4 regions of the Streptomyces sp. NPDC050674 genome follow, and region 1 is predicted to be linked to each of the others. Evidence: riboswitches for the same ligand, from Rfam matches in the RefSeq annotation. Region 1 holds a riboswitch; each other region holds the start of a gene.

Region 1 (7,813 bases):
GCGCCCTTCTCGTCGATGTCCTCGTACTCGGGCACCTTGCCGGGTTCGGCGGCGTCGCGCCGCCACTGCGCGTAGGCGACGGCCTGGCCGAGGGCGCGTACGGCGCGCTCGGCGGCGGGATAGGCGGGGATGAGGTGGGCGCCTTCGGGGGCCTCGGCGGCGGCCTGGGCCTCCGGGGCCGCAGGGCGTCGTCCGGCGGGTGCCGGGCGGGGGGCGTCGTCGGGGTCCGCTGCGGTCTGCGGGGCCGAGCGGGGGGCTTCGTCGGAGTTCCCGGCGGCCTGCGGGGCCCGACGGGGGGCCTCGTCGGAGTTCCCGGCGGCCCGCGGGTCCCGGCGAGGGGCCTCGTCGGAGTTCCCGGCGGCCCGCGGGTCCCGGCGAGGGGCCTCGTCGGAGTTCCCGGCGGCCCGCGGGTCCCGGCGGGGAGCCTCCTCGGGGTCCCCGGCGGCCCGCGGTGCCGGGCGTGCCGCTTCGTCGGGGTCCGCCGGGGCCTGCGGGGCCGGGCGGGGGGCGTCGGGGTCCGCCGCGGTCTGCGGGGCCGTGCTCGCCGCCGCCGACAGGGCCTCCGCCAGGCCGCCGAGCTCCACGTGGACGACCAGGACCGGCTTGGAGGGGGCCGCGGCCGCGGCCGAGCGCAGGGCCTGCGCGAGGGCGGCGTCACCGACCGAGCCCTCCCCCACCGACGGTATGGCGGTGACGACGACGGCGTCGCACCGGTCGTCGGCCAGCGCGCGGGACAGGGCCGCGTGGAAGTCCGCCGCTGAGGCGGCGGTGGTCAGGTCCTGCGGCGGATGCGGGCGCAGCCCCTCGGCCAGGCACGCGTCGTAGGTGAGCAGGCCGAGCGATTCGGAGTTGCCGAGGATCGCCACCCGGGGCCCGGCGGGCAGGGGCTGGCGGGCGAGCAGCAGGCCCGCGTCCACCAGCTCGGTGATGGTGTCGACCCTGATCACACCGGCCTGCCGCAGCAGCGCCGAGACGGTCGCGTGCGGCAGCCGGGTCGCCCGGACGGCGTGCCCCTGGGGGGCGGCGCCGTGCCGGGCGCCCTGGACGACGACCAGGGGCTTGGCGGCGGCGGTGCGGCGGGCGAGGCGGGTGAACTTGCGGGGGTTGCCGATGGACTCCAGGTACATGAGGACGACGTCGGTGTCGGGGTCCTCGTACCAGTACTGAAGGACGTCGTTGCCGGAGACGTCGGCGCGGTTGCCGGAGGAGACGAAGGTGGAGACTCCGGTCACGCCCGTGACACCGCCGCCGCGCCGGTGCAGCCGGGAGAGCAGGGCGATGCCGATGGCTCCGGACTGGGCGAACAGGCCGATCCGGCCCGGGCGCGGCACCTCGGGGGCGAGGGAGGCGTTGAGCCTCACCCGGGGGGAGGTGTTGATGATGCCGAAGGCGTTCGGCCCGATGATCCGCATGCCGTACGTGCGGGCCTGCCGGACGAGTGCGCGCTGGCGTTCGCGCCCCTCGGGGCCGCTCTCGGCGTACCCGGCGGAGACGACGACCAGCCCTTGGACGCCGTGCTCGCCGCACTCGGTGACGACCTCGGGGACGTGATCGGCCGGCACCGCGACGACGGCGAGGTCGACGGGGCCGTCGATGTCCCGGACCGAGCGGTGCGCGGGCACCCCGTCGAGCTCCTTGTGCCCCTCCGGCAGGGCCTTGTTCACCGCGTAGAGGCGGCCGCCGTAGCCGGCGTCCCGGATGTTGCCGAGGACGCTGCGGCCCACGCCGCCGGGTGTGCGACCGGCCCCGATGACGGCGACCGAGCCGGGTGCGAGCAGCCGCTGCACGGACCGCGCCTCGGCGCGGTGCTCGCGCGCGTACTGCACGGCCAGGGAGCGGTCGGTGGGTTCGAGGTCGAACTCCAGACGGACGACGCCGTCCTCGAAACTGCGCTTCTGGGTGTAGCCGGCGTCCGTGAACACCTTGATCATCTTGGTGTTGGCGGGCAGCACCTCGGCGGCGAAGCGGCGGATGCCGCGCTCGCGGGCGACGGCTCCGATGTGTTCCAGCAGGGCGGAGGCGACTCCGCGGCCCTGGTGGGCGTCCTGCACGAGGAAGGCGACCTCGGCCTCGTCGGCGGGTGCGGACGCGGGCGTTCCGTCGGCGCCGATCCGGTCGTAGCGTACGGTGGCGATGAACTCGCCGCCCACCGTGGCCGCGAGTCCCACCCGGTCCACAAAGTCGTGGTGCGTGAAGCGGTGGACGTCCTTGGCGGACAGGCGAGGGTACGGCGCGAAGAAGCGGTAGTACTTCGACTCGTCGGAGACCTGCTCGTAGAAGCTGACCAGGCGATCGGCGTCATCAACGGTGATGGGCCGGATGCGCGCGGTGCCCCCGTCGCGCAGCACCACGTCGGCTTCCCAGTGGGCGGGATACTCGTGCCGGTCCGGCGAGGTCTGCATGGGCCCCAGAGTACGGCTAGCGTCCGACAGCGGCGCGAGGCAGTCTGTGGAGGGCGTCAGTCGGGTCGAGGCCGCGATCCGACGGCACCCCGGGGCGGTCCGAGGACCGCTCCCGGTACGGCTTCACGGTATGGGAAACTGGTCTAGACAACCCTGAAAAGCGAAGGGCAGCAACACATGGCTGAGCGCCGCGTCAACGTCGGCTGGGCCGAGGGTCTCCACGCCCGTCCCGCCTCCATCTTCGTCCGAGCCGCCACGGCCGCAGGCGTCCCGGTGACGATCGCCAAGGCCGACGGCAAGCCCGTCAACGCGGCCTCCATGCTGGCCGTCCTCGGCCTCGGCGCACAGGGTGGCGAGGAGATCGTCCTCGCCTCCGACGCCGAGGGCGCGGACGCCGCCCTGGACCGGCTCGCGAAGCTGGTCTCCGAGGGTCTCGAGGAACTGCCCGAGACCGTCTGATCCCGAGCGCCCGATCGGGCGTACAGCGAAGGGCTCGTCCGAATTCACCGGGCGGGCCCTTCGCCATTTGCCGCCGGAATGGGGAACGAATTCAGGAATCCGGGCAGCTGAAAGAGACCCCCGGAAATTGACTGCTCTCTTTGTATACGGCTGCCGTGTTAATGCCGCAGGCTCGCCGTGTTTACGGGATGTTGCGAGTTCCTCACACGCTCGGCGCCTTCCCCGGCGGAGCCGGAGCGCAAGCGGTGCGCGCCCGCCGCGCGCTCGGTGTGCAGCGCCGTGACCGCCCGCGCGCGCTCGCCGTCGCCGCGCGCCACCGCGTCCACGATCGCGCCGTGCTCCGCCCAGGACTCCACCGGACTCAGCGGCGCGTCCACGGCGTACATCCAGGCGATCTTGTGGCGGAGCTGGGTGAGCATCGAGGTCAGCGCGGGACTCCCGGAGGCCTGGGCGAGCGTCTCGTGGAACCAGCCGCCCAAGGAACGCAGGTCGTCGCTGTTGCCCCGGCGGGCCCGCTCCTGGCCCAGCCTGACCAGCCCCCGCAGGACCTTCAGATGCCCCTCGGTGCGGCGCTGGGCGGCCCGTGCGGCGCCGAGCGGCTCCAGCAGCAGCCGCATCTCCAGCAGGTCGGCGGCCTCCTGCTCGGTGGGTTCGGCCACGCACGCGCCCGCGTGCCGCCGGGTCACCACGAAGCCCTCGGCCTCCAGGGTGCGCAGCGCCTCCCGCACGGGGACCCGCGAGACGCCGTAGCGGCGCGCGAGGAGTTCTTCGGTGAGCCGGCTGCCGCGCGCGTGGACACCGGCGACGATGTCGTCCCGGATGGCCGTGCACACCGAGTGCGCGGGAATACGCATGACCGACCTCCGCTTAATCCCCGTGAAACGCCGGCGAGCGGCGCGTGTTCCGTGACTCTATTGCAATGAGCCGGAATTTCCGACGGCAAGCGGGAATCCATGAATATTTTTTGGACACTCCGCCGCCGTGAACGCCGAAAGCCCCGGCTCGGGGAGCCGGGGCTTCGGGGAGAGCGACGAGGTGCCGGTCAGACGTTCACGCCGTGCGAGCGCAGGTAGGCGACCGGGTCGATGTCCGAGCCGTACTCGGGGCTCGTGCGGGCCTCGAAGTGCAGGTGCGGACCGGTGACGTTGCCGGTCGCGCCGGACAGGCCGATCTGCTGGCCCGGGGTGACCTGCTGGCCGACCGAGACGCCGATGGAGGACAGGTGGCCGTACTGCGTGTACGTCCCGTCGTGCATCTTGATCACGATCTGGTTGCCGTAGGAGCCGCCCCAGCCGGCCTCGACGACGGTGCCCGCGCCGACCGCGTGGACGGAGGTGCCGGTGGCGGCGTGGAAGTCGACGCCGGTGTGGCTGCCGGAGGACCACAGGCCGCTGCTCGCCTTGTAGCCGGTGGAGACGTACGAGCCGGAGATCGGGGCCACGAAGGCGTTGAGGCGCTTGCGCTCGGCCTCGCGGGCGGCGCGCTCCTTGGCCTCGCGGGCCTTCTCGGCGGCTTCCTTGGCCTCCTGGGCGGCCTCGGCGGCACGCTTGCGGGCGGCCTCCTCGGCCTTCTGCTTGGCGGCGGCCTCGTCGGCGGCCTGCTGCTGCGCGATGGCCTGGGCGTCGATCTGCTGGGCCACGGTGTCGCCCATGGTGACGACCGGGGTGAGACCCGTCTGCTCGGCGGTGGGCTCGGCGGCGAAGGCAGCGGGGGCCGCCACGGTGCCGATCACGCCGGTGGTGGCGAGGGCCGCGACGCCCGCCGCGCGGGCGGTGCCGCGCTGGATCCTGCTGGGACGACGGTGCTTGCCGGTGGCGCGAGTGAACGCCATGAAGTGGCTGGTCCTTTCCTTCCCTCTCGCCTACCGGGTTAGCTGACGGGTTCGGAGCAGGAAGGTCTCCTACGGACTCCCTCGCCACGGGCGCGGGCGTCCGATTCACCCCAGGGACTGCGATGGGTCCCCGGCTCCCCTGGCTCGCGCCGTACGGGGACTCGGCGATGACTGTCCGGTGCCGCGGGTGCGGCGCACTGCCTGACGAACAGCCCGGATGACGCTAAGCGGCGTCACTTTCAATTCCCAAATGAATCCCGGCTTTTGTAGCGCATCCCACAGGGCAGACAGGCAACCTCCGTATCAATTCGGGCATAAAGGGGCCCTGGTGCCTTCGAAGACGACCAGGGCCCCTGAGCGCGTGCCGCTACTCGGCGGCGACGACGGTGACTTCGCCGATGCCGAGGGCCTCGACGGGTGCCTTGATCTGCGCCGCGTCACCGACGAGAACGGTCACCAGACGGTCCACCGGGAAGGCGCTCACGGCCGCCGCGGTGGCCTCCACGGTGCCGGTGGCCGCGAGCTGCCGGTACAGGGTGGCCTGGTAGTCGTCGGGCAGGTGCTGCTCGACCTGGTCGGCCAGCGTGCTCGCGACGGCCGCCGCCGTCTCGTACTTCAGCGGCGCCACGCCGACCAGGTTCTGCACGGCGACGTCCCGCTCGGCGTCGGTCAGCCCCTCGGCGGAGAGGGTGCGCAGCACCGTCCAGAGGTCCTCCAGGGCGGGGCCGGTGTTGGGCGTGTCCACGGAACCGCTGATGGCGAGCATCGCGGCACCGGTGCCGTCCGGCGCGGACCTGAGGACCTGGCCGAACGCCCGCACGCCGTAGGTGTAGCCCTTCTCCTCGCGCAGGACGCGGTCCAGGCGGGAGGTGAGGGTGCCGCCCAGGCAGTACGTGCCGAGCACCTGCGCGGGCCACACGCGGTCGTGCCGGTCCGGGCCGACACGGCCGATCAGCAACTGCGTCTGGACGGCGCCCGGGCGGTCCACGATGACGACCCGGCCGGTGTCGTCGGCGGTCACCGGCGGCACCGGGCGCGGCTCGGCCGAGGAGCCCGTCCAGGCGCCCAGGGTCTCCCCGAGCAGGGCGTCGAGGTCGATGCCGGTCAGGTCGCCGACGACCACCACGGTGGCCGTGGCGGGGCGGACGTGCTTCTCGTAGAAGCCGCGCACGGCCGCGGAGTCGATCGTCGCGACCGTCTCCTCGGTGCCCTGCCGGGGCCGCGACATGCGCGAGCCCGCCGGGAACAGCTCCCTGGAGAGCTCCTTGGCGGCGCGGCGGGAGGGGTTGGCCAGCTCGTGCGGGATCTCGTCGAGGCGGTTGCGGACCAGCCGCTCGACCTCGCTGTCGGCGAACGCGGGCGCCCTCAGGGCGTCGGCGATCAGGTTCAGTCCCTTGGCGAGCCGGGAGGCGGGCACCTCCAGGCTGAGCCGGACGCCCGGGTGGTCGGCGTGGGCGTCGAGGGTGGCTCCGGCGCGCTCCAGCTCGGCGGCGAAGTCCTCGGCGGAGTGCTTGTCGGTGCCCTCGGAGAAGGCCCGGGCCATGATCGTGGCCACACCGTCGAGGCCGGCCGGCTCGGCGTCCAGGGGGGCGTCCAGCAGCACCTCCACCGCGACGACCTGCTGACCGGGGCGGTGGCAGCGCAGCACCGTCAGGCCGTTGCCGAGCGTGCCGCGCTCGGGGGCCGGGAAGGCCCAGGGGCGCGCCTCGCCCGCCTGCGGCCGGGGGTGGAAGTCCATCGTGGCGAGCTCGGTCACTTGGCCGCCTCCTCGTTCTCGTCGCCGGCCGCGGCTGCGGTGTCGTCGGTCTCGTCGGTCTCGTCGGCGACGGGCTCGTAGACGAGCACCGCGCGGTTGTCGGGGCGCAGGCGGGCCTTGGCGGCCTCCTGGACCTCCTCCGCCGTGATCTCCAGGACGCGGTTGACGGCGGTCAGGGCGAGCTGCGGGTCGCCGAACAGCACGGTGTACCGGCACAGTTCGTCGGCGCGGCCCGCGACCGTGCCGAGGCGGTCCAGCCACTCGCGCTCCAACTGGGCCTGGGCGCGCTCCATCTCCTCGGCCGTGGGGCCCTCCTCGGCGAACCGGGCGAGCTCCTCGTCGATGGCGCTCTCGATGACCGGGACCTCCACGTCACCGGACGTCTTCACGTCCAGCCACCCCAGGGAGGGCGCCCCGGCGAGCCGCAGCAGGCCGAATCCGGCCGCCACGGCCGTACGGTCGCGCCGCACCAGGCGGTTGTAGAGGCGGGAGGACTCGCCGCCGCCGAGGACGGTGAGGGCCAGGTCGGCCGCGTCGCATTCGCGCGTGCCGTCGTGCGGCAGCCGGTAGGCGGCCATCAGCGCACGCGCGGGGACGTCCTCCTCGACGACCTCGCGCAGCTGCTCGCCGATGATCTCCGGCAGCGAGCCGTCGCGCGGGGCGGGCTTGCCGTCGTGGCCGGGGATGGAGCCGAAGTACTTCTCGACCCAGGCCAGCGTCTGCTCCGGGTCGATGTCGCCGACCACGGACAGCACGGCGTTGTTCGGCGCGTAGTACGTGCGGAAGAACGCGCGCGCGTCCTCCAGCGTCGCCGCGTCCAGGTCGGCCATCGAGCCGATCGGGGTGTGGTGGTAGGGGTGGCCCTCCGGATAGGCGAGGGCGGTCAGCTTCTCGAAGGCCGTGCCGTAGGGGACGTTGTCATAGCGCTGGCGGCGCTCGTTCTTGACGACGTCCCGCTGGTTCTCCATCGACTCGTCGTCGAGCGCGGTCAGCAGGGAGCCCATCCGGTCGGCCTCCAGCCAGAGGGCGAGCTCCAGCTGGTGGGCGGGCATGGTCTCGAAGTAGTTGGTCCGCTCGAAGCTGGTCGTGCCGTTCAGCGAACCGCCCGCGCCCTGGACCAGCTCGAAGTGGCCGTTGCCCTTGACCTGGGCGGATCCCTGGAACATCAAGTGCTCGAAAAGGTGAGCCAGGCCGGTACGCCCCTTGACTTCGTGGCGTGAGCCGACGTCGTACCAGAGGCACACCGCCGCGACCGGGGTCAGGTGGTCCTCAGAGAGCACCACGCGCAGGCCGTTGGCCAGGCGGTGCTCGGTCGCTGTCAGGCCCCCGGAGCCTGCCTGGGCTGTGGCCGTGTGACCCATGGGC
Region 2 (7,813 bases), on a different contig from region 1:
AGGGCGGTCCCCGGGGCGGCGTGGCGCGCTCGGTGAAGAAGATGCGCGGCTACCTCGCCGACCTCATCCACCGCAAGCGGGAGGCGCTGCCCGCCGAGCCCACCCCGGGCGAGGACCTCATCTCCGGCCTCATCCGCGCCTCGGACCACGGTGAGCACCTCACCGAGAACGAGGCGGCGGCCATGGCCTTCATCCTGCTGTTCGCCGGTTTCGAGACCACGGTGAACCTGATCGGCAACGGCACCTACGCCCTGCTCACCCACCCCGGGGAACGCGCCCGCCTCCAGGCGTCCCTCGCCGCCGGGGAAACGGGCCTGCTGGAGACGGGCGTCGAGGAACTGCTGCGCTACGACGGCCCGGTCGAGCTCGCCACCTGGCGCTTCGCCACGCAGCCCCTCACGCTCGGCGGGCAGCGCGTCGAGGCCGGCGATCCCGTCCTCGTCGTCCTGGCCGCCGCGGACCGGGACCCGGAGCGGTTCGCCGACCCGGACGCGCTGGACCTCGCCCGCCGCGACAACCAGCACCTCGGGTACGGCCACGGCATCCACTACTGCCTCGGTGCCCCGCTCGCCCGCCTGGAGGGCCAGACCGCGCTCGCCACCCTCCTCACCCGCCTCCCGGACCTCCGGCTGGCGGCGGACCCGGCCGAGCTGCGGTGGCGCGGCGGCCTCATCATGCGGGGGCTGCGCACGCTGCCGGTGGAGTTCGCACCGGCCGGACGTGACGAAACATCAGAGCTGTGATCTTCACGTGATCTGCGCGGCATGAACTTGTGACAAGTGATCGTCTGCCGATACGTTCACCCATCAATGCGGCCCGGGATTCCGGCCGCCGGTCACTGCTGTCTCGCGAAAGGTCTCCGTATGCTCTCCGGGAACGGTCGGCACCGCCGCCCCCGTCAGGCTCCGGCTCTCCTCGTGGCGGCCGGAGTGACCGGCTCCGCCATCGCGATCCCCCTCCTCGGGGCCTCCGGCGCCAGCGCGGCCGACGGCACGACCTGGGACCGGGTCGCGGACTGCGAGACCGGCGGCGCGTGGAGCCAGAACAGCGGCAACGGCTATTACGGCGGCCTGCAGTTGTCCCAGGAGGACTGGGAGAAGTACGGCGGTCTCGACTACGCCGCGAGTGCCGACCTGGCCAGTCGCTCCCAGCAGATATCCGTGGCCGAGAGAGTCCTCGCCGACCAGGGGGTCGGCGCGTGGCGCACCTGCGGACTGCTCTCGGGCCTCGAGCAGGGCAAGGGGTCGGACACGTCCGGCTCGTCCGGGGCATCCGGTGAGGTGGACTCACCCGGTCTGCTCGACGGCCCTGACGCGTCCCCTTCTCCGGAGCCGTCCTCGAGCCCGTCGTCGTCGCCCGACGCACGGTCGACCGAGAAGGACGAAACCAGCAAGTCCGACAAGTCGTCCGATTCCACCTCCCAGGAGCGGGACGAGAAGCAGGAGCGGGGCGAGAAGTCCGGCAGCTCCGGCTCCGGTGAGGGCGGTGAGTCCGCCAACTCGCCTCAGGGTGACGCGTCCTCGGCCCCGGCGGGCACCGGCTCCGGCCGTCACCGCGGCCCCGGCGCCGAGGAGGACTCCGCGTCCGCGAGCGGCCGTGAGGGCGCGTCCTCGGGCCGCCACGCCTCGCGCGGCGGTGACGCCTCCCAGGGTTCCTACATCGTCGGCGTCGGCGACAGCCTCTGGTCCATCGCCGACTCCCTTGACGTCGACGGTGGATGGCACTCCCTCTACGACGACAACGAGCAGACGGTCGGTACCGACCCGAACCTCATCCTCCCCGGTCAGAAGCTCACCACAGGGGTCGAAGCGGACGAGGGGTAGCCGTCCGGGCAGTGCGGAAACGGCGGTCGAAGTCACCCCTAAACCGGGTGAGTTCACGTCATGTTTCGCGCCGAATGTCCCGTATAAGGCCGGTGAGAGATAGATCTCAGAAGCCCTGATCGTCTTTGAAATTCGGCGGATCGCGTGTCTACGGTCGTGATCGCTCGTCACCACGAGCCCCGGCTGCCGCAACGCCGAATCCTGCCAGCGGCCGCCCGGGAACAGTCGTCGCGTCAAGCGCCGTAGGCAGGAGCGGGGGACCCAAGGTAGGTGCCCGACCGGCCGGTTGTGCCGGAAGGGCTTGGGGTGAAGCCGTGTCCCGTGAGGGACGCGGCCGGGCAACTCAACCGGCCCGAACCCGACAGCTCACCTCGCAGGCGTCGGTGAGGGGATCGATTCATGCTGTTTTCCGCCAAGGGCAAGCACCGTCGTCCGTCCAAGGCCACCCGCGCCGCCGCGCTCGCCGGTGTCACCGGTGTCGCCATCGCCGCCCCGCTGATGGCGGCCGGCAACGCCTCCGCCGCCACCGCCTCCGAGTGGGACGCCGTCGCCCAGTGCGAGTCCGGCGGCAACTGGTCCATCAATACCGGCAACGGCTACTACGGCGGTCTGCAGTTCTCCGCCTCCACTTGGGCCGCGTACGGCGGCACGCAGTACGCCTCGACCGCCGACCAGGCCAGCAAGGACCAGCAGATCCAGGTCGCCGAGAAGGTCCTGGCGAGCCAGGGCAAGGGTGCCTGGCCGGTCTGCGGCAAGGGCCTGTCGGGTGCCGGCTACACCGGCGGCGGCTCCTCGAGCGACTCCGGCAGCTCCACGCAGCAGCAGAGCCAGCAGAGCCAGCAGAGCACCGAGACCCGCAAGACCGAGCAGCAGCCGGCCTCCCGCTCCGAGGACCGCCCGGCCGCCAAGAAGACCGTCACCACCCCGACCGGCAAGAAGGTCAAGAAGGGCGACGGCGAGTACAAGGTCGTCGAGGGCGACACCCTCAGCTCGATCGCCGCGGACAAGAAGGTCAAGGGCGGCTGGGAGAAGCTCTTCGAGCTGAACAAGGACATCGTCGAGGACGCCAACCTCATCTACCCGGGCCAGCAGCTGCACCTGAAGTAGGCAGCGGCCCCTCCGGGCCCCCCGGGGCCCACGGACTCCCCGCCCCGGTGCGCCATCCCCCGTGCGCACCGGGGCGGGGTTTTTTCGGCAACCGGCTTTGTTCCGTTCGGAAACAATTTACTCTCGGTTCTGTCCATGGGGTGGGCGACCCGGTGGCCGATCGCCCGGAGCCGGTTAGGCTCATGTCGCGAGCCACCACGGCCCGCACCCCGCCGGGTCCACGCGACCCGCGTCACCGCGTCACATTCAAGAAGGAGATGCTCGTGCCGTCCATCGACGTCGTCGTAGCCCGGGAAATCCTGGACTCCCGAGGCAACCCCACGGTCGAGGTCGAGGTCGGCCTCGACGACGGCAGCACCGGTCGTGCCGCCGTCCCGTCCGGCGCCTCCACGGGCGCATTCGAGGCCATCGAGCTCCGCGACGGCGACTCGAACCGCTACCTCGGCAAGGGTGTGGAGAAGGCCGTCCTCGCGGTCATCGAGCAGATCGGCCCGGAGCTGGTCGGCTACGACGCCACCGAGCAGCGCCTGATCGACCAGGCGATGTTCGACCTGGACGCCACCGACAACAAGGGCTCCCTCGGCGCCAACGCCATCCTCGGCGTCTCGCTCGCCGTGGCCCACGCCGCCTCCGAGGCCAGCGACCTGCCGCTGTTCCGCTACCTGGGCGGCCCCAACGCGCACCTGCTGCCGGTGCCGATGATGAACATCCTGAACGGCGGCTCGCACGCCGACTCCAACGTGGACATCCAGGAGTTCATGATCGCCCCGATCGGCGCGGAGTCCTTCTCCGAGGCCCTGCGCTGGGGCGCCGAGGTCTACCACACGCTGAAGAAGGTCCTGAAGTCCAAGGGCCTGGCCACCGGCCTCGGCGACGAGGGCGGCTTCGCTCCGAACCTCGGCTCCAACCGCGAGGCCCTCGACCTCATCCTCGAGGCGATCAAGGAAGCCGGGTACACCCCCGGCGAGCAGATCGCCCTGGCGCTCGACGTCGCCGCCTCCGAGTTCTACAAGGACGGCGTCTACACCTTCGAGGGCAAGGAGCGCTCGGCGGCCGAGATGACCGAGTACTACGCGGAGCTCGTCGACGCGTACCCGCTCGTGTCCATCGAGGACCCGCTGTTCGAGGACGACTGGGAGGGCTGGAAGACCATCACCGACAAGCTCGGTGACAAGGTCCAGCTCGTCGGCGACGACCTGTTCGTCACCAACCCCGAGCGCCTGGCCCGCGGCATCGAGGAGGGCGCGGCCAACGCGCTCCTGGTCAAGGTCAACCAGATCGGCTCGCTGACCGAGACCCTGGACGCCGTCGAGCTGGCCCAGCGCAACGGCTTCAAGTGCATGATGTCCCACCGCTCCGGCGAGACCGAGGACGTCACGATCGCCGACTTGGCCGTCGCCACCAACTGCGGCCAGATCAAGACCGGCGCCCCGGCCCGCTCCGAGCGCGTCGCCAAGTACAACCAGCTGCTGCGCATCGAGGAGATCCTCGACGACGCCGCGGTGTACGCCGGCCGCTCGGCATTCCCCCGCTTCAAGGGCTGACCCGGCCCGTAAGTAGCAGCGTCGTACGTACGTCCCCGTACTCGGTCCCGTACCGTGTCCGGGGACGTACGCGCGTATGACGGTGGAGCGGGAGGCGGACAGATGGCCGTGAAGGACCGGGACCGGTTCTCCACCGCGACCAGGATCCGGTTGCTCGGCGAGCAGACCGCGGCCCGGGTCTACCGCTCCCAGACCAAGCGCCAGGCCCGGCGCTCGCGGCTGACCGGCCGGGCCGCGCTGCTCGCCCTGGTGATGTGCTCGCTGATCGTGGCCCTGGCCTACCCGATGCGGGAGTACGTCTCGCAGCGCGCCGAGATCGACGACCTGCGACGCGAACAGCGGCAGGCCCGCGAGCGCGTCGAACGGCTGCGCGACCTGAAGGCGCGCTGGCAGGACGACGCGTACGCCGAGCAGCAGATCCGGCAGCGGTTGCACTACGTCATGCCGGGGGAGACGGGTTTCATCGTCGTCGACCCGCACGCGGCGCAGCAGTCGCGCACCGACCTGGGGGCGGCCGACCGCCCCTGGTACTCGAACGTCTGGGACGGGGTCGACAAGGCCGACGCCTCCGACCGGTGACCCGGCCCCAGCCAGTGCCCTGAACCCAGAGAAAGACAGCCTGAAGACAGTCATGGAAACGCCCCCGCCGACCACCCCGCGCACCGAGCCCACCGACGCCGACGTCGAGGCCTTCGAGCAGCAGCTCGGCCGGCCCCCGCGCGGGCTGCGCGCGATCGCGCACCGCTGCCCGTGCGGACAGCCCGACGTCGTGGAGACGGCCCCCCGCCTGCCCGACGGCACGCCCTTCCCGACGCTGTACTACCTGACGTGCCCGAAGGCGAACTCCGCGATCGGCACGCTGGAGGCCAACGGCGTGATGAAGGAGATGACCGAGCGGCTGGAGTCGGACCCGGAGCTGGCGGCGGCGTACCGGGCGGCGCACGAGGACTACATCCGGCGCCGTGACGAGATCGAGGAGCTGAAGAACTTCCCGAGCGCGGGCGGCATGCCGGACCGGGTGAAGTGCCTGCACGTCCTGGTGGCCCACTCGCTGGCCGCCGGGCCGGGCGTGAACCCGCTGGGCGACGAGGCGCTGGCGATGCTGCCGGAGTGGTGGCGCAAGGGCGCCTGCGTGACGACCGCCGAGGAGGCCGCCCAGTGACCCGTGTCGCCGCCGTGGACTGCGGTACGAACTCCATCCGGCTGCTGGTCGCCGACGCCGACCCCGCCACCGGCGAGCTGGTCGACCTGGACCGCAGGATGACCATCGTCCGGCTCGGGCAGGGCGTGGACCGCACGGGCCGGCTCGCCCCCGAGGCGTTGCGGCGGACCTTCGCGGCGTGCCGCGAGTACGCCGGGATCATCAAGGAACACGGGGCGCAGCGGCTGCGGTTCGTGGCGACCTCCGCCTCCCGGGACGCCGAGAACCGGGACGAGTTCGTGCGCGGGGTCCTGGACATCCTGGGCGTCGAGCCCGAGGTGATCACCGGGGACCAGGAAGCCGAGTTCTCCTTCACCGGCGCCACCAAGGAGCTGGCCGGGGGCGACCACCTGCCCAGGCCCTACCTGGTGGTGGACATCGGCGGCGGCTCGACCGAGTTCGTCGTGGGCGACGACCGGGTCCGGGCGGCCCGCTCGGTGGACGTCGGCTGCGTCCGCATGACCGAGCGGCACCTGGTCCGGGACGGCGTGGTGAGCGACCCGCCCTCCGAGGAGCGGATCGGGGCGATGCGGGCCGACATCGAGGCCGCGCTCGACCTGGCCGAGCAGACGGTTCCGCTGCGCGAGGCCCGCACGCTGGTCGGCCTGGCCGGCTCCGTGACGACCGTGTCGGCGATCGCGCAGGAGCTGCCCGCGTACGACTCGCAGGCCATCCACCACTCCCGGGTCTCCTACGACCGGGTCCGCGAGATCACCGAGTGGCTGCTGCGCTCCACCCACGCCGAGCGCGCGGCGGTGCCCTCCATGCACCCGGGCCGGGTCGACGTGATCGGGGCGGGCGCCCTGGTGCTGCTGTCGATCATGGAGCGGATCGGCGCCCGCGAGGTCGTCGTCAGCGAGCACGACATCCTCGACGGCATCGCGTGGTCGATCGCCTAGCCCGCTTCTGAGCAGGCATGGATCACGAATGAGCGCCTCCCGGGGGGTCGCGGCGACCCCCCGGCGACAGCCCGTCGGAAAAGTTCGTGAAGTTCTTCACAAGGAATTCGGCCCTCCCGGGCGACCAAAGGGGTTCCGTTGACCCGTCCGGGGGCTGAACGGCCCTTTGAACATGTTCAGAAGCATGGTATGGAGGGTCCGGGAAGAGGTCCGCGCGGGCGTCCCAGGAGGGCCTCACGCGAGCCCTTCGGGCGCAGAGAGGCAGCTCACGCGGCATTGACAACGGTCCGGGGTGCACAAACGCTCCCGGTTGTCACCATGACGTGGATCACGTGGGCGGCGGAGGATAACACACACCCCATCCGAGCTTGTGAAGGGGCGCACGAGCCACCCCCCTGAGACGGGTGGATACTCGATGGCATGAGCACCACGGAGCGTCCCAGGATCCTCGTAGTAGGCGGTGGGTACGTAGGCCTGTACGCAGCTCGGCGCATCCAGAAGAAGATGCGCTACGGCGAGGCGACCGTCACGGTCGTCGACCCCCGGTCGTACATGACCTACCAGCCCTTCCTCCCCGAAGCCGCCGCCGGCAACATCTCCCCGCGCCACGTCGTCGTCCCGCTGCGACGCGTGCTGCCCAAGGCGGAGGTCCTCACCGGCCGGGTCACCACCATCGACCAGGACCGCAAGGTCGCCACGGTCTCCCCGCTGGTCGGCGAGGCCTACGAGCTGCCCTTCGACTACCTGGTGATCGCGCTCGGCGCGGTCTCCCGCACCTTCCCGATCCCCGGCCTCGCCGAGCAGGGCATCGGCATGAAGGGCATCGAGGAGGCCATCGGCCTGCGCAACCACGTCCTCGAGCAGCTGGACAAGGCCGACTCCACCACCGACGAGGAGATCCGCCGCAAGGCGCTCACCTTCGTCTTCGTGGGCGGCGGCTTCGCCGGTGCGGAGACCATCGGCGAGGTCGAGGACATGGCCCGCGACGCGGCGAAGTACTACAAGAACGTGTCCCGTGAGGACATGCGCTTCATCCTGGTCGACGCCGCCGACAAGATCCTCCCCGAGGTCGGCCCCAAGCTCGGCAAGTACGGCAAGGAGCACCTCGAGGGCCGCGGCGTCGAGGTCTACCTGTCCACCTCCATGGACTCCTGCGTCGACGGCCACGTGGTGCTGAAGAACGGCCTCGAGGTCGACTCCAACACCATCGTGTGGACCGCCGGCGTCAAGCCCAACCCG
Region 3 (7,813 bases), on a different contig from region 1:
GCTGGCAACTTGGAGTCCCTGTATAAGGAGGAAGCGCCAGTCAGGCACCGAGTTGTGTGGCTCTACTTGCTAGTGGCTGCTGCACTTCTCGGCGCTGAGACTCTCGCGCTGCTGTCGCTTGGCGGTGATCCACGTTCGAACCCAGCAGCGGCATGGTTTCGTCTCTGCGCCGTGCTTCTCCGTCCAAGAATTGATCGAGCGAGAAAGAGCCCCTGCCACTTCCCATGACGAGTAGCAGTCCAGTCACCAGCGGTCGAGCCACCAAGCTGTTACGCCGCGGAAGGGCAGGCGCACGTATCGAACGGGCTTGTCGCTGACGCTCGTGAAGAGGGACTGCCACATGACGGGCACGGTGATGCGCGTGCCGCGGGCATCCTGCCCGAACAACCTGCGCGGCTGAGCAGCGCCGCCGCGAGACCCAGACGCTGCTTCATGCCGAGCGAGTACGCCTTGGCCTTCTTGGACCCGGCCGCCGCCAGGCCCACCCGGTCCAGGGCGGCGGCGACCCGGGCCCGCCGGGTGCGCGGGTCGGTGGCCGGGTCGGCGCTGTCGTAGCGGATCAGATTGTCACGGCCGGAGAGGAAGCCGTAGAGGGCCGGGCCCTCGATGAGGGCGCCGACCCGCGGCAGCACGGCGCGGGTGGCCCGGGGCATGGGCTGCCCGAGCACCCGCGCCGTGCCGGAGGTGGGCTCGATGAGGCCCATCAGCATGCGGATGGTGGTGGTCTTGCCGGAGCCGTTGGGCCCGAGGAAGCCGAAGACGCTGCCCGCCGGGACGGTCAGGTCGAGACCGTCGACGGCGAGCTGTCCGCCGCGGTAGCGCTTGGTGAGCGCGCGGGTGGCGATGACCGGTTCCCCGGTACCGGCCCGCGCCGCACCCCGCTTCTCCGGTTGCCTGGCGGACGGTTCGCCCATCGGCTTCCCCGTTCTCTCGACGTCCCGCAGGGCTTCCTCGTCCTCCCGGCGCACCGTGCGCCCGCGGGACCTACTTCGCGGCGTCGGCCGCCTTCACGAGCGCGTCCTTGGTGACCAGGCCCGCGTAGACCTTGCCGTCGTCGGTGATGAGGGCGTTGACCAGGCGGGTCGAGAAGACCGTGCCGGAGCCGAACGTGCCGTGCACCTTCTCGCCGAGCGAGTCCATGAAGCCGCCGAGGTCGCCGCCGGCCTTGCCGGAGGGCACGCCCTCGCCGCCGGTGTCGAAGGTGGCGATGGCGTTCCAGCCCTCGCCGATGGTCTTCATGCCGTCGGGACCCTCGTCGAGGTCCTTTCCGCCCTTGGGGGCGTGCCCGGGCGCCTCACCGAGGCCGAAGGGCTTGCCGTGAGCCTCGCCGGAGGCCTCGGCGTCCTTCTCCTCGGTGACCTTCGCACCCTTGGGCGGGGTGAAGTCGAAGGTCGAGGCGGGCGGCTTGGCGAAGCTGACCTTCGTGAAGCCGGCGTCCACGACGGCGGCGCCGCCGCTCGCCGGGGTGAGCGTGAACTTCAGCGGCATGCCGGTCTCGGCGTCCACGGCGACGGTGATCGCGCCGACCGTCGAGCCGGACTGCTTCGGCTCGACGACGAGTTTGTAGGCGTCCCGGCCGGCCACCTGGGCGGTGCCGTCCACGGTCACGGAGGTCGTGTCGTCGACCGCCTTCAGGGCCTCCTCGGCGAAGTCCTTCGGCAGGGCCGGCGGCTGCTGGTCCTTGCCGCGCTCGCGGCTCTCGGAGGAGGTGCCGTGGTAGACCTCGTTGGACTTGCTGTCGTAGCCCCAGACGTCCTTGCCGTTGTGGATGAGGCTGTACTCGGCGGCGTTCTCCAGCAGCGACAGCTTCTGCCGGTCCGGGCCGTCGGCGGCGACGCGCAGGGTGTGCGTGCCGTAGGCCAGTTCGGTGAGCTTGGCCGTCGGGTCGGCCGACGAGCCGTCCTCGCCCCCGCCCGCGGCACCGGACAGCAGACCGGACTCCAGGCCGCCGAGGTTCGGCAGACCGAGGTCGGTGCTGATCTTGACGGTGCCGGACAGCTGCTCGACGTCGGACTTGGCGATCTTCTCTATGAGCTGCTGGGCGGTGATCTTCGGAAGGTCGGGGTCACCGGAGTCGGCGAGCGCGGGGACCAGGCCGATCGTCGCGGCGGCCACCCCGATCACCGTGACCGGGACGATGTACCGCGCGGCGGTGCGCCGCCCGGAGCGCTGCTCGTCGGCCTCCCCGGCGGTCGTGCTGTCGTCGGATGCGTACGGTGCCATGTGTGCCCTACCTCCGTGGTCGGCGGCGGCTGTCCGTGTCGTGCACGCACTCGTCCCTGAGCCGCCATTCTCACCCGAACAGGTGAGGAGTGGTGCTTTCCGTGGTCACCATCTGACCAAATCGGCCAGGGAGATACGTCAGACCCCGGGCTCAACTCCGTGTACTGCTGGGGTATGACACGGAGGCCGGGCTTCTCCCCCGACCCGTAGGGGTCGTACGGGGAGGAGGTGTCAGCCGGCCCGGTGCACCACGGCGTCGCACAGCTCCAGGAGCGCCGTCTTCGCGGCGCAGTCCCGCAGCGGGGCCAGCGCCGCGCGGGCGTCCTGGGCGTAACGGACGGTGTCCCGCCGGGCCTGCTCCAGCGCCGGGTGGGCCCGCAGCAGGCGCAGGGCCTCCGCGTGCCGTGCGTCGTCGGTGAGGTCGGAGTCCAGCAGCTCGCACAGGGCGACGTCCTCGGCGAGCCCGAGCCGGGCGGCCCGCTCGCGCAGCCGCAGCACCGGCAGGGTGGGGATGCCCTCGCGCAGGTCGGTGCCGGGGGTCTTGCCGGACTCGTGGGAGTCGGAGGCGATGTCCAGGACGTCGTCCGCGAGCTGGAAGGCGACGCCGAGGCGCTCGCCGTACTGGGTCAGCACGTGCACGACCGTCTCGTCGGCGCCGGACATCATCGCGCCGAACCGGCACGAGACGGCGACCAGCGAGCCGGTCTTGCCGCCCAGCACGTCCAGGTAGTGCTCGACGGGGTCGCGGCCGTCCTGCGGTCCGGCCGTCTCCAGGATCTGGCCGGTCACCAGGCGCTCGAACGCCTCGGCCTGCACCCGCACGGCCTCCGGGCCGAGGTCGGCCAGGATGTGCGAGGCGCGGGCGAAGAGGAAGTCGCCGGTGAGGACGGCGACGGAGTTGCCCCAGCGGGTGTTCGCGCTCGCGACGCCGCGGCGCACGGCGGCCTCGTCCATGACGTCGTCGTGGTACAGCGTGGCGAGGTGGGTCAGCTCCACGACGACGGCCGAGGGCACGATCCCGGGGGCGTGCCGGTCGCCGAACTGGGCGGACAGCATCACGAGCAGCGGACGGAACCGCTTGCCGCCGGCGCGCACCAGATGCTGGGCGGCCTCCGTGATGAAGGGCACCTCACTCTTGGTGGCCTCGAGCAAGCCTTCCTCGACAGCCGTCAGTCCGGCCTGGACATCGGCTTCCAGAGCCTGGTCCCGCACGCTCAGCCCGAACGGCCCGACGTCGGTCACGAGGGGTCTCCTGTCTGCTGTGTCTGCCGGTGATTACGCGGTTTGTCGATAGGTCGCTGCCCTCACTCGAGTCAGCGTATCCGGTCACGTTTCGATCACCGCCAGCGCCCAGGGTTACAGGCCGGGCGGTATCCGATCACGACCGCAATGTTTTCGATCAACCCATAAGAACAGATATTTATCGACTTACCCAAGGGTAGTGAACTATGCACCATTTGCCGCTTTGGGTAAGCAAATTCCTGTTGGTGAAAAATGCCCTGCGGACTCGTGATCAGTGAGTTGAATCACTGCCTCCGCTTTCCCGCCCTCCTCCCACCTCGCCCCGTACCCCCTTTTCCGGAAAGCAAGTTGAGCCCTTGGCTGCCGCAAAGGATCAAGCGGCCCAAATGCCTCCGACCAAGGTCAACTACGTGATATGTGACTGAGGCGCTTGTTCCGGACATGTGCTCTCGCATACGTTCCCGCCCTGTCCGGCGGACGCCTCATCCTGCCGCCGCCCGGACTCCCCACTGGAACCGACTCACTCACGCAGGGCAGGAGCGGGGGACCCAGGTAAGTCGCCGGTCCGCACAGCGGCACGGCTCGGGGTGAAGCCGCGCACGGCACACAGCGCCGTACGCGGCCGGGCACCTCCCGGCCCGAACCCGACAGCTCACCTCGCAGGCGCCGGAGAGGAACATCGTCATGGCCGGACGAGGCAAGCACCGTCGCCCCAGAACCAACCCGCTGACCCGCGGCTTCATCGCCGTCGGCACCGGCGGAGCCGCACTCACCCTCCCGCTCCTCGGCGCCGCCCAGGCGAGCGCCGCCGAGCCCCAGAGCGCCCCCGTCGCCGCACAGTCCGCGCCCCGCGCGGCCCAGCCCGCCACATCGCTCACGTACACCGTGGTCAAGGGCGACTCGCTGGCCCGCATCGCGGACAAGTACGACGTCCGGGGCGGCTGGAAGCGGCTCTACAAGGACAACCGCGCCGCCGTCGGCGACAACCCGAAGCTGATCCACCCGGGTCTGAAGCTGACGGTGAAGACCACCAAGGCGAACGCCGCGAAGAAGACGGCCACCCGGTCGTCCGCCCCCGCCAAGCCGGCCGCGAAGCCCGCCACGGGCGTCGCGCAGGCCACCCAGGCGTCGGCCACGACCTACGCGAACAACCTGGACGGCTGGATCCGCGAGTCGCTGGACATCATGGCGCAGAAGGGGATCCCCGGGTCCTACGACGGCATCTACCGCAACATCATGCGCGAGTCGTCCGGCAACCCGCTGGCGATCAACAACTGGGACTCGAACGCCGCAGCGGGCACCCCGTCCAAGGGCCTGCTCCAGGTCATCGACCCGACGTTCGCCGCCTACCACGTGGACGGCACCTCCTTCGACCCGTTCGACCCGGTCGCCAACATCACCGCGGCCTGCAACTACGCGGCCGACCGCTACGGCTCGATCGACAACGTCAACGGACCGTACTGAGCCGCCCCGCCCAGCAGTCGCTCGAGGACGACGGCGATGCCGTCGTCCTCGTTCGACAGGGTGACCTCGTCGGCCACGGCCTTGAGTTCGGGATGGGCGTTCGCCATCGCGACGCCGTGGCCGGCCCAGTCGAACATCGGGATGTCGTTGGGCATGTCGCCGAAGGCGATGGTGTCCGCCGGACGCAGCCCCAGATGCTCGGCTGCCAGCGCCAGGCCCGTCGCCTTGGTGATCCCGCACGGCTGGAGCTCCACCGTGCCGGGCCCCGACATCGTCACCGTCGCCAGGGAACCCACCACCGAGCGGGCCGTCGCCGCCAGCGCGTCGTCCGACAGGTGCGGATGGCGCAGCAGCACCTTGCTGATCGGCTCGCCCCACAGGTCGTCGCGCCGTTCGACCCGCACCGCGGGCAGGGTCGGGTGCGGCATGAGATAGCCCGGCTCGATCAGCGTGAGCCCGTCGACCCCGTCCTGGTCGACCGCCGCGTACACCTGCCCCACCTCGGCCTCGATCTTGCCGAGGGCGGTCTCGGCCAGCTCCCGGTCCAGCGTGATGGACCACAGCAGCCGGTCCGCGCCGGCGTCGTACACCTGCGCGCCCTGCCCGCACACCGCGAGCCCCGTGCAGCCGAGGTCGTCCAGCAGCGGCCGCACTCTCGGCGCCGGCCGGCCCGTCACCACGAGGTGCTGGGCACCGGCGTCCGCCACCCGCGCGAGCACGGCGAGGGACCGTTCGGAGAGGGTGTCGTCGCCGCGCAGCAACGTCCCGTCCAGATCGGTGGCGATGAGTGAATATGCGAGGGGTGCGGCCATGATCAGAGAATACGGACAACGCGGCCCTTCGTTTCATCGCACAGGGCACGCCGATTGCCCGGTTGAAGGCCTCTGCACCGGTTGGCAACAACATGCTCCGCTACCTACCCGAGAGGCCGCATAGAGCGGTACCTTCCATGTGTCCAGGGGGGACTTGATCGGGGGGTCAGGTTGAGCAGTGGGCGCATTCGCGTGGCGGGGGCCGGGGAGCTCGGTGAAGAAGAGAAGGAGCGCTGGCGTGCGCTGCGCGCGGCCTCCGGAGCACCGCGCAACCCCTTCATGGAACCGGAGTTCACCGAAGCCGTCGGCCGGGTCAGGCCGGGGGCCCGGGTCGCCGTGGTGTACGAGGGGCTCGAGCCGGCCGGCTTCCTGCCCCATGAGCGGGGCCCGTTGGGGCAGGGCCGGGCGATCGGGTTCGGCGTCTCGGACGCCCAGGGCGCGATCCTGCGGCCGGGCCTGGACCTGGAGACGGGTGAACTGCTGAGGGCCTGCTCGGTGTCGAGCTTCGCCTTCGACAACCTGGAGGCCGAGCAGCGGCTGTTCGTCCGGTACGCGGCCGAGGGGTACGCCACCTACGTCATCGACGTGGAGAAGGGCTACGAGACGTACGAGTCGGTGCTGCGCGCGCAGTCGCCGAAGTTCCTGAAGACCACCCTGGCCAAGGAGCGCAGGCTGGGCCGGCAGGTCGGTGAGCTGCGGTTCGTCTTCGACGAACGCGACCCGGCCGCGCTGCGCACGCTCATGGAGTGGAAGTCGGCGCAGTACCGCAGGACCGGCCGCCGCGACCGGTTCGCCCAGGAGTGGATCACCCGGCTCGTCGGGCAGCTGGCCCGGACCCGGGCGCCGGAGTGCAGCGGCACGCTGTCCGTGCTGTACGCGGGTGAGCGGCCGGTCGCCGCGCACTTCGGGCTGCGTTCGGCCTCGGTGCTGGCCTGCTGGTTCCCGGCCTACGACCCGGAGTTCGCGAAGTTCTCGCCGGGGCTGGTGCTGCATCTGCGCATGGCCGAGGCGGCGGCCGCCGAGGGGGTGGGCATGCTCGACCTGGGGCGGGGCGCGGCCGAGTACAAGGACGCGCTCAAGACGGGCGAACTGCCCGTGTACGAGGGTGCGGTGACGCGGCCGGGGGCGGGCGCGGCGCTGTACTGGCTGGGCCGTGAGCCGGCCCGCCGCGCGCACAGCTTCGTCCGCGGCAGGCCGCGGCTCGCGGCGCTGGCCGCGCGGACGCTGAAGGGCGCGGCCCGGCTGCGCCGTACCTGACACACAAGGGGGGTGGGCGCATGGCCCGTTCGGCGCGTGCGCAGGAGGAGATACGACGGTTCCTCGACATCGGGGCGGTCCAGGTCGCCGAGCTGGACCTCGACGGCGACGAGGCGGTGCTCAGACCCGGTCCGGGCAGTCCGCCCGTGACCCACGGGGAGGTGTTCGTACTGGTCAGGAGGTCCGGCCGGCCGGTGGGCACGCTGCTCGGGCGGGTGCCGGAAGGGGCGGATCCGAAGGCCGTGCTGGCGGGGCGGGCCCGGGCGGAGTGCGGGCCCGCCGTCTTCGGCGAAGGCGGCAAGCCACCGTTCACCACGGTCGTCGTCGCGACCCGGGAGCGGGCCGGGCAGCTGGCCCGGGCGCTGGACTCGCTGCTGGCGCAGGACCATCCGCGGTTCGAGATCGTCGTCGTCGACAACGCGCCCGTCACGGACGAGACGCGCCGGCTGATCGAGACGAAGTACGCCGAGCGCGTGCGCTACGTCCGTGAGCCCGTTCCGGGGCTCGCGGCCGCCCACAACACCGGGCTGGAGGCCGTGCGCGGGGAGGTGGTCGCCTTCACGGACGACGACGTGGTCGCCGACCCGCGCTGGCTGACCGAGCTGACCGCGCCCTTCACCGCCGATCCCGGGCTCGGGTGCAGCACCGGGCTGATCCTGCCCGCGCGGCTGACCACTCCGGCCCAGGTGCTGCTGGAGAGCCACGGCGGTTTCGCCAAAGGCTTCACTCCAAGGACGTACGACCCGGCGCACCCGCCGGGCGACGAGCCGCTGTTCCCGTTCACGGCGGGACGGTTCGGCTCGGGCGCGAACATG
Region 4 (7,813 bases), on a different contig from region 1:
CCCGCGGCCACGGCCTCTTTGCCGATCGGCCGGGAGGTGGCACGCAGAGCGCTGGGCGCGCTGTGAGCGTGGTGCCCGGCGTTCCCGCCCGCGCCGGGTGGGTCCGCGGCCGGCGGAGCGGTTCTCCGAGCACCGGGACGCCCCGGCGCCCTGAGCGGCGCGATGACCCGCGGCCAGGGCGGGCGGACACCCCCGGGGCGGCCCGACTCTCACCGGCGCGCGGGCGCGAGCGTCCACGGCCGTAAAATCGAAGGCACTGTGTCTGACTCCGCGAACACCCCCGAAGCCCCGCACCCGCACCCGCACACCCCCGGTGTCCCCGTCCGGGACGGCCGGGCCAAGGGCGAGCCCCGCTTCCCCGACGGGCCGAAGGCCGACCCCGCCGGGTCGCACTTCGAGCGGCGGATCCGGAGTTTCCAGCCCCGGCGCAGCCGGGTCACCGCAGGTCAGGCGGACGCGCTCCAGCGCCTGTGGCCCAAGTGGGGCCTCGACATCGACGGCAGCCGCGTCCTCGACCTGGACGAACTGTTCGGCAACGACAACCCCGTCGTCCTGGAGATCGGCTTCGGCATGGGCGAGGCCACCGCCCGGATGGCCGCCGCCGACCCCGCCACGAACATCCTCGCCGTCGACGTCCACACCCCCGGCCAGGGCAACCTGCTCAATCTCGCCGACCGCGACGGCCTGTCCAACATCCGGGTCGCCAACGGCGACGCGATCATCCTGCTGCGCGAGATGCTCGCCCCCGACTCCCTCAGCGGTCTGCGCGTCTACTTCCCCGACCCCTGGCCCAAGAAGCGCCACCACAAGCGCAGGATCATCCAGCCCGATTTCCTCACCCTGGCCGCCACCCGCCTCCGGCCCGGCGCGATCCTCCACTGCGCCACCGACTGGGAGCCGTACGCCGAACAGATGCTCGATGTGCTGACGGCGCACCCCGACTTCGAGAACACGCAGGCCGACGGTGGTTTCGCGCCGCGTCCCGACTTCCGTCCGCTGACCCGTTTCGAGGGCCAGGGACTGGACAAGGGACATGTCGTGAACGACCTCCTCTTCCGTCGCGTACAGCACGTGGACCAGTCCCCCGCCGGCGCCTGACCCCCCTCTGGCGCCTCTCCCGCCTGCGGACAGCTCCCATCCGTCGTTAGGGTCAATGCCGTGGCCACCAGCCCTCCCCATCCGTCGTACCCCAGCGGTCCCACCGACGGCGCTCCCTTCGCCGGCCCGGGCGGCCCCCTGCGGCACGCCCACTGGTGGCAGCGCGCCTGGGTGCGCTACGGCGCGCTGAGCACGCTCCTGGCGATATCCGGCCTGGTCATCCTCGCCCTGGTCCGCGAGGAGACCGGCACGGAGGGGTTCCTGGTCGGGCTGGGACTGGCCGTCCTGCCGGTGCCCCTGCTGCTCGCCGCGTTCCGCTGGCTGGACCGCGTCGAACCCGGCCCCTGGCGGAACCTGCTGTTCTGCTTCGCCTGGGGCGCCTGCGCGGCGGCACTGATAGCGATCGTCGCCAACAGCTTCGCGACGAGATGGATAGCGACGGCGACGGCGGACCCGTCCAGCGCGGACACCCTCGGCGCGACGGTGATAGCGCCGGTGGTCGAGGAGTCGGCCAAGGCGGCCGCCGTCCTGCTGGTCTTCCTCTTCCGGCGCCGCGACTTCACCGGCATCGTCGACGGGGTCGTCGTCGCCGGTGTGACCGCCACCGGCTTCGCGTTCACGGAGAACATCCTCTACCTGGGCACGGCCTTCGGCACCGACCAGCTCACCGGCGGCACCGGCATCGCCTCCGTCACGGCGGCGACCTTCTTCGTGCGCATCATCATGTCGCCGTTCGCGCACCCGCTCTTCACGGTCCTCACCGGCATCGGCTTCGGCATCTGCGCGCTCTCGACGGACCGCCGACGCCTGCGGCGCGTGGTCTTCCCGCTGTGCGGCCTGCTGCTCGCGATGGGCATGCACGCGATGTGGAACGGCTCGTCGGCGTTCGGCGAGTACGGGTTCTTCGCCGTGTACGCGGCGTTCATGGTGCCCATCTTCGGGCTGCTGACGTGGCTGGTGATCTGGACGCGGCAGCGGGAGCTGAAGACCGTCCGGGCGGAGCTGCCCGCCTACGCGGTGGCCGGGTGGCTGACACCGGCCGAGCCGTACGCGCTCGGCTCGATGCGGGCCCGGCGGATCGCCCGCCGGTACGCCCGCCGCCACGCGGGCAAGACGGCGGCCCGGGAGGTGGCGCGGTACGAGGCGTACGCCACGTCGCTGGCGTTCCTGCGCCACCGGGCCCGGCGGGGCCGCGCCGGGGCCGGCTTCGCCGTACGGGAGCAGGAGCTGCTCGGCGAGCTGTGGCGGCGCCGGGAGGCGGCCCGCCCCGCGCTGGACCACGCGGCACGGGTCACGGCCCCTCCGGTCCCGGTGGCGCCGCCGCCCTGGCCCGTGCACGGGGTGTACGGGCAGGGGTACGGCTACCGGGCGGCGCCGTACCCGGCGTACAACCCCTACCGCTCTTAGGCAGACGCCTCCGTGAGGCGGGCGACCTCGGCGTCCGTGAGCGTCAGCTCGCCGACGCCCACCAGGGCGGGCAGCTGCTCCACCGTCCGCGCGGAGGCGATCGGCGCCACCACGGTCGGCTGCGCGGCGAGCCAGGCCAGGGCCACCGTCGCCACGGGCACGTCGTGCGCCCCGGCGACCTCGTCGAGGGCGTCGAGCACCCGGCGCCCCCGCTCGGTCTCCAGATGTTTGGCGGCACCGCCCGCCCGGGCGCTCTCGACCGTCGTGCCGGGCCGGTACTTGCCGGTGAGGAAGCCGGACGCGAGCGCGTAGTACGGAACGGCCGCGAGGCCGGACCGCTCGGCCAGGTCCTGGAGGGCGCCCTCGTAGGTGTCGCGGGAGACCAGGTTGTACTGGGGCTGGAGGGCCACGTACCGGGCGAGTCCCTCGCGGTCGGAGAACTCCAGGGACTCCCGCAGCCGCTCGGGGGAGATGTTGGAGGCGGCGATGTGCCGCACCTTCCCGGCCTTCACGAGTTCGTCGAGGGCGCCGATGATCTCCTCGACGGGCACGTCGGGCCGGTCGAAGTGCGTGTAGTAGAGGTCGATGTGGTCGGTGCCGAGGCGGCGCAGGGAGGCGTCGGCCGCGGCCTTGATGTTGGCGGCGGACAGGCCCTGGAAGTCGGGGTGCTGGCTGACCTTCGTGGCGACGATCACGTCGGAGCGGTTCCCGCGTGCCGCGAGCCACTGGCCGAGGATGGTCTCGGATTCCCCGCCCCGGTTGCCCTCGGCCCACGCCGAGTAGACGTCGGCGGTGTCGACGAAGTTGCCGCCGGCGGCGGTGTAGGCGTCGAGGACGGCGAACGACCGGTCCTGGTCGGCGGTCCAGCCGAAGACGTTGCCGCCGAGGGCGAGGGGGAAGACCTCGAGGTCGGAAGAGCCGAGCTTGCGCAGAGAAGTCATGCTCCGTGTCAACGCCCGTACAGGAATGCCTGATTCCGCAACGGACGCAAAGTTCCCGTAAACACGGAGAACCGGCGGCCCTGACGTCGGGGGGTCGTCGTCAGGGCCGCCGGTGTTTCCACGGGTGTGGACCGCTCAGGGGGTGAGTCCCTTGCCCCGCAGCCACGCCATGGGGTCGATGCCGCTCGCGGATCCGGCGGAGTGGACCTCCAGGTGGAGGTGCGCGCCGGTGACGTTGCCGGTGGCGCCCACGCGGCCGATGACGTCGCCGGTGCTGACCTTCTGGCCGACGCTGACGCCGATGGAGGACTGGTGCGCGTACCAGATCTCGGTGCCGTCATCGAGGGTGAGGACGGTCTTGTAGCCGTAGGAGCCGTTCCAGCCGGCCTCGGTGATGGTGCCGCTGTGCACGGCCTTGATCGGCGTGCCCGTGGGCGCGGCGAAGTCCAGGCCCGTGTGGTAGCCGGAGGACCAGTAGGCGCCTGCCTGGCCGAAGCTGGAGGTGATGGTGTACGAGGAGGTCGGCAGCGTGTACTGCTTGGCGAGGGCGGCGAGCCGCTCGGCCTCGGCCTTCTTCCTGGCCTCCTCCTCCGCCTTCTTCTTGGCTTCGGCGGCCTTGGCCTTGGCTTCCTTCTCCGCCTTGGCGACGGCCTCTGCCGCTGCCTTCTCGGCGGCGGCCGCGGCATCCTGCGCGGCCTTGGTCTCGATCTGCTCCTGCTGGTGCTCGACCTGCGCCATGATCCGGGCGCGCAGCGCCTCGCCGGCGCCGGAGGTGCTCTCCTCGGGGTCCGCCGTGGCGGTGCCGAGGCTGCTGAGCGGGGTTGCGGAACCCTCGGGGGTGTCGTCGTCCGAGATGAGGGAACCCACCGAGGGCAGGTCCGGCACGGAGATGGACACCGGGGGCTTGCCGGTCTGGGCGCTGGCCATGCCGCCGGCGCCCACGGCGGCTATGACGCCGACGCCCAGGACGGTGGAGCTGCGGGCGAGACCTCCGCCGCGCTGCTTGGTGACGCGGTGCCGGCCACGGACGGGACGGATGGACTCCTCGGTGGGGTTCCACTCCTGGAACGGGCCCTCGTCGGTGCGCTGACCGCCGTAACCGAAGGTGTCGGTGTCGCGCTTCTGCGCGAACGGGGCCGCGGGGGCAGGCCGGTTGGACGCCACGTGGGCGTGCTCCTTTCCTTCCTTCTCGCCTACCGGGTTAGCTGACGGGTTCGGAGCAGGAAGGTCTCCTACGCGCGTATACCCGCCGTGCTTCCACGGTGGTATCCGCCCGATTCACCCCAAGTGGTGGTTCCCCGGTTCCCTTTCGGGATTCGGCGCGTGCGCACGGAGCCGCCTTCTGTGACGGCTGGGACGACCGCGCTGCGTTATCGAACGTTAATAGACGCACGAGGGGTATTCCAGCGATTCCACTTGATCATTAACCTTTTTCACGCGGACTTACCTGCCATGACCGGCTTAAATCGGGCGAGTTGACCACCTCGCAAGTGACTGACGGGTTTTGACGGTGTGTCAGTTGTGATGCGGAACGGGGTGGTTCGCTCACCGAGCGTGAGGGCCTCCGTGAGACCGTCCTGGAAAAGCACCGAGGGCCGGAACCCTTTCGGATTCCGGCCCTCGGCCTTCAGTAGCGGGGACAGGATTTGAACCTGCGACCTCTGGGTTATGAGCCCAGCGAGCTACCGAGCTGCTCCACCCCGCGTCGTTGTGATTCCAGTGTACGCCATCCGCGGGACAGCTCGTGCACACCCGTCGCTCAGCCGTCCGGGGCGCTCGCGTGGGTGAGGGTCTCCCAGGCGGTGAACAGGTCGTCGGTGCCGGTGGGCCGGGCCCGGACGGCCAGTTCGTGAGCGGCGGGGACGGGCCGGCCGCGCCGTTCCTCCAGATGGTGCAGGGCGACCTCCAGATGGGGTCCGAGACCCCGCTCGACCCGGCCGCCGCACAGCCACTCGGGTGCGTGCCCGTCCAGTTCGTGGCGGGCGTGCAGGGCGAGCGCGGCCGCCAGCCGGTCCTCGATCTCGCCGTAGAGGTCGACACCCTGGTGCCAGGCCGTCTCGGCGATGTGGGCGGTGGCGGCGAGCGAGGCACCCACGTGCCGGAAGCTGTGGCAGGTCTCCTGGGAGACGCCGTCCCGGTACGTGGTCTGGCCGAACCAGTACGAGGCCATCCGCTGCGGGCCGTCCACGCCGGAGCCGGGCACGGTGAGCGGCACGGGGCCGTCCTTCTCCAGGTAGAGGTAGGCGGGCACGCGCTCCCGGAAGCGCTCCAGGGCATGGCCGAAGACCCGGTGGTCGCCGAGGAATACCGCCACGGAGATGACGGCGTCGATCGCCACCAGGTCCCAGGATCCGGTGAAGTCCGGGTCGGAGGCGACGACTTGGGGGAGGTGGGCGGTGCGCAGCATGTCCTCGAAGCCGCGCACCCGCGCGGCCGGCCAGCCCCCGCCGGGTGTGTGCCGCACGATCTCGGCGGCCCGGGCCCACACCGACCCGGTCCAGCCGGCCTGCAACGCGGCCTTCTCCCCGGTGTGCCGGCGCAGCGTGGCCGCCCAGGCGTCCATGAGCTGCCTGGCCTTCTCCGCATGCCGCCGATCGCCGGTGGCGGCGAAGAGCAGGGCCTGCGCGTAGGCGGCCAGGGCGTCCTCGCGCTCCGCGGCGCAGCCGCGGCCCTGAAGGTCGCCGGCCGGGCAGACGACCGTCTCGTGCGGCCGGGCCCGGTGCCGGTACGAGCCGTACGGGCTGTCGCGCAGGGCGAGGTACGCCGTTCGCCAGGGCTGCCGCCCGGCGGTGACGTGCTCGCGCAGGGCGTCCAGCTGGGCCCGGTCGACGAGGACGCCGGGGTGGGTGAACGCGGCGTCGGAGGGCAGGACCGGGCCCATGGCACGGGTGCCCGGGCCGTCGGGCCGGCAGGAGGGGACGAGCAGGGCGAGCGCGGTGAGCAGCGGCAGCATGAGCAGTGCCGCCGTCCTTCGTCTGCGCGCTGACCCCATGGCCGCCGCCTCCGCGCTCGTCGTCCGGGTCCTTGGAGGCAGCGTGGCCCGGACGGCGGTGCGGACGCAGGATCTGTTGGGCCGATCGGCTCGCCCTCAGCCCGGCAGGTGGCGGTTCGGGGCCTTGGCCCGCTCCTCGTGCTCCGGGAGGACGACGACCTCCACCCCCGCGGCCGCGAGGAGGCCGCTGCCGTCGGCGTCCGTCACGAAGGTGTCCGGCTCGCGCCAGGCGGTGACGACCCGCCGCACGCCCGCGTCGAGGATCAGCCGGGCGCAGGGCGCGGGCCGGGAGGCGCGGCGGGCGCAGGGTTCCAGGCTGCTGTACACCGTCGCGCCGGGCAGGCGAGGGTCGGCCGCGTCGAGCTTGGCCAGGGCCGCCTCCTCGGCGTGCACGACCGGGTCGCCGGCCTCGCGGGAGTGGCCGCGGGCCAGTTCCGTGCCGTCGGCGGCGACCACGACCGCGCCCACGCTGAACGCGGTGTCCGACGGCGGGCAGTGCTCGGCCAGGTCGCAGGCGAGGGCCAGCCAGTGGTGGTCGGCGGCGGTGGGCAGGGCGCCGGTGCCCGGGGCGGTCGGTTCGTAGCGCATCAGGACGACGTCCTCGATCCGCCGTGTCTCCAGCAGCCGGAGCCGGCCGCCCTGGTAGCCGCCCGGGCCGAAGAGGCGGGGCGCCCGGGGGTCGCCCACGAAGAGCGGGGCGAGGACCAGCTGGAGTTCGTCGGCCAGGCCCTGGGTGAGGAGCTGGGTGTGGATCAGGCCGCCGCCCTCGACCATGAGCCGCCGCACGCCCCGGACGTCGTGCAGGTGCGTCAGGAGCCGCCGCCAGTCGAGGTCGGCGCCGAGCGGGACCACGTCGGTGGCGAGACCGAGGGCACGGGCGCGCTCGGCGCCCCGGTCGGTGGTGTAGAGGACCTTCTCGCCGCCGGTGTGCCAGAAGCGGGCGTCCGGGTCGAGGTCGCCCGAGCCGCTGACGGTGACCTTCAGGGGGTACTCCGGCTGTCCGGCGGCCGTGCGGGCGGCCCGGCGTTCCGCGGAGTTCACCAGGAGCCGCGGGTTGTCGGCGCGGATGGTGCCGGCACCGATCAGGATCGCGTCGACAAAGGCCCGGACCTCGTCGACCCGGTCGAAGTCGGCCGGGCTCGACAGCAGCAGGCGGTCGGGGCCGGTGTCGTCCAGGTAGCCGTCGAGGGAGACGGCGGCGGACAGCAGGACGTACGGGTGAGGCATCGACGCTCCGCGGCTGGTCGGGTCGGCGGGACTGGAACCGGGTCTTGGTTCAAGTTTGAAACAAACCTACACTGGCGGCATGACGACTCGCTGGCTCACGCCGAAGGAGCAGCGCGCCTGGCGCGCCTACATCGCCGCTTCGCTGCTC

Evidence for each region. Region 1 has a riboswitch for cyclic di-AMP ahead of AB0I06_RS28760 (M23 family metallopeptidase). Riboswitches for the same ligand answer to the same signal wherever they lie in the genome.
Region 2: another riboswitch for cyclic di-AMP. It lies ahead of AB0I06_RS16115 (transglycosylase family protein); the one in region 1 lies ahead of AB0I06_RS28760 (M23 family metallopeptidase).
Region 3: another riboswitch for cyclic di-AMP. It lies ahead of AB0I06_RS24565 (LysM peptidoglycan-binding domain-containing protein); the one in region 1 lies ahead of AB0I06_RS28760 (M23 family metallopeptidase).
Region 4: another riboswitch for cyclic di-AMP. It lies ahead of AB0I06_RS25800 (M23 family metallopeptidase); the one in region 1 lies ahead of AB0I06_RS28760 (M23 family metallopeptidase).

Annotation. Positions count from the first base shown of each region.
Region 1 covers NZ_JBFAIG010000020.1:111,489-119,301, reverse strand. The annotation lists gene AB0I06_RS28775 (GNAT family N-acetyltransferase) at 1-2,402, opposite strand, end outside; gene AB0I06_RS28770 (HPr family phosphocarrier protein) at 2,580-2,861, shown strand; gene AB0I06_RS28765 (GntR family transcriptional regulator) at 3,020-3,715, opposite strand; gene AB0I06_RS28760 (M23 family metallopeptidase) at 3,904-4,692, opposite strand; cyclic di-AMP (ydaO/yuaA leader) riboswitch at 4,705-4,869, opposite strand; gene AB0I06_RS28755 (pitrilysin family protein) at 5,060-6,448, opposite strand; gene AB0I06_RS28750 (pitrilysin family protein) at 6,445-7,809, opposite strand.
Region 2 covers NZ_JBFAIG010000008.1:231,623-239,435, forward strand. The annotation lists gene AB0I06_RS16105 (cytochrome P450) at 1-743, shown strand, start outside; gene AB0I06_RS16110 (transglycosylase family protein) at 864-1,823, shown strand; cyclic di-AMP (ydaO/yuaA leader) riboswitch at 2,052-2,218, shown strand; gene AB0I06_RS16115 (transglycosylase family protein) at 2,223-2,930, shown strand; gene eno (phosphopyruvate hydratase) at 3,194-4,474, shown strand; gene AB0I06_RS16125 (septum formation initiator family protein) at 4,577-5,053, shown strand; gene AB0I06_RS16130 (DUF501 domain-containing protein) at 5,106-5,636, shown strand; gene AB0I06_RS16135 (Ppx/GppA phosphatase family protein) at 5,633-6,574, shown strand; gene AB0I06_RS16140 (NAD(P)/FAD-dependent oxidoreductase) at 6,995-7,813, shown strand, end outside.
Region 3 covers NZ_JBFAIG010000015.1:142,744-150,556, reverse strand. The annotation lists partial or broken gene AB0I06_RS24580 (ABC transporter ATP-binding protein) at 385-914, opposite strand; gene AB0I06_RS24575 (DUF2092 domain-containing protein) at 985-2,223, opposite strand; gene AB0I06_RS24570 (polyprenyl synthetase family protein) at 2,455-3,465, opposite strand; cyclic di-AMP (ydaO/yuaA leader) riboswitch at 3,969-4,144, shown strand; gene AB0I06_RS24565 (LysM peptidoglycan-binding domain-containing protein) at 4,150-4,929, shown strand; gene AB0I06_RS24560 (HAD family hydrolase) at 4,893-5,741, opposite strand; gene AB0I06_RS24555 (GNAT family N-acetyltransferase) at 5,913-6,998, shown strand; gene AB0I06_RS24550 (glycosyltransferase) at 7,019-7,813, shown strand, end outside.
Region 4 covers NZ_JBFAIG010000017.1:18,128-25,940, forward strand. The annotation lists gene lhgO (L-2-hydroxyglutarate oxidase) at 1-66, shown strand, start outside; gene trmB (tRNA (guanosine(46)-N7)-methyltransferase TrmB) at 259-1,098, shown strand; gene AB0I06_RS25790 (PrsW family intramembrane metalloprotease) at 1,159-2,505, shown strand; gene AB0I06_RS25795 (aldo/keto reductase) at 2,502-3,446, opposite strand; gene AB0I06_RS25800 (M23 family metallopeptidase) at 3,582-4,610, opposite strand; cyclic di-AMP (ydaO/yuaA leader) riboswitch at 4,622-4,778, opposite strand; tRNA gene AB0I06_RS25805 (tRNA-Met) at 5,078-5,151, opposite strand; gene AB0I06_RS25810 (alginate lyase family protein) at 5,206-6,438, opposite strand; gene AB0I06_RS25815 (dihydrofolate reductase family protein) at 6,535-7,665, opposite strand; gene AB0I06_RS25820 (MarR family transcriptional regulator) at 7,745-7,813, shown strand, end outside.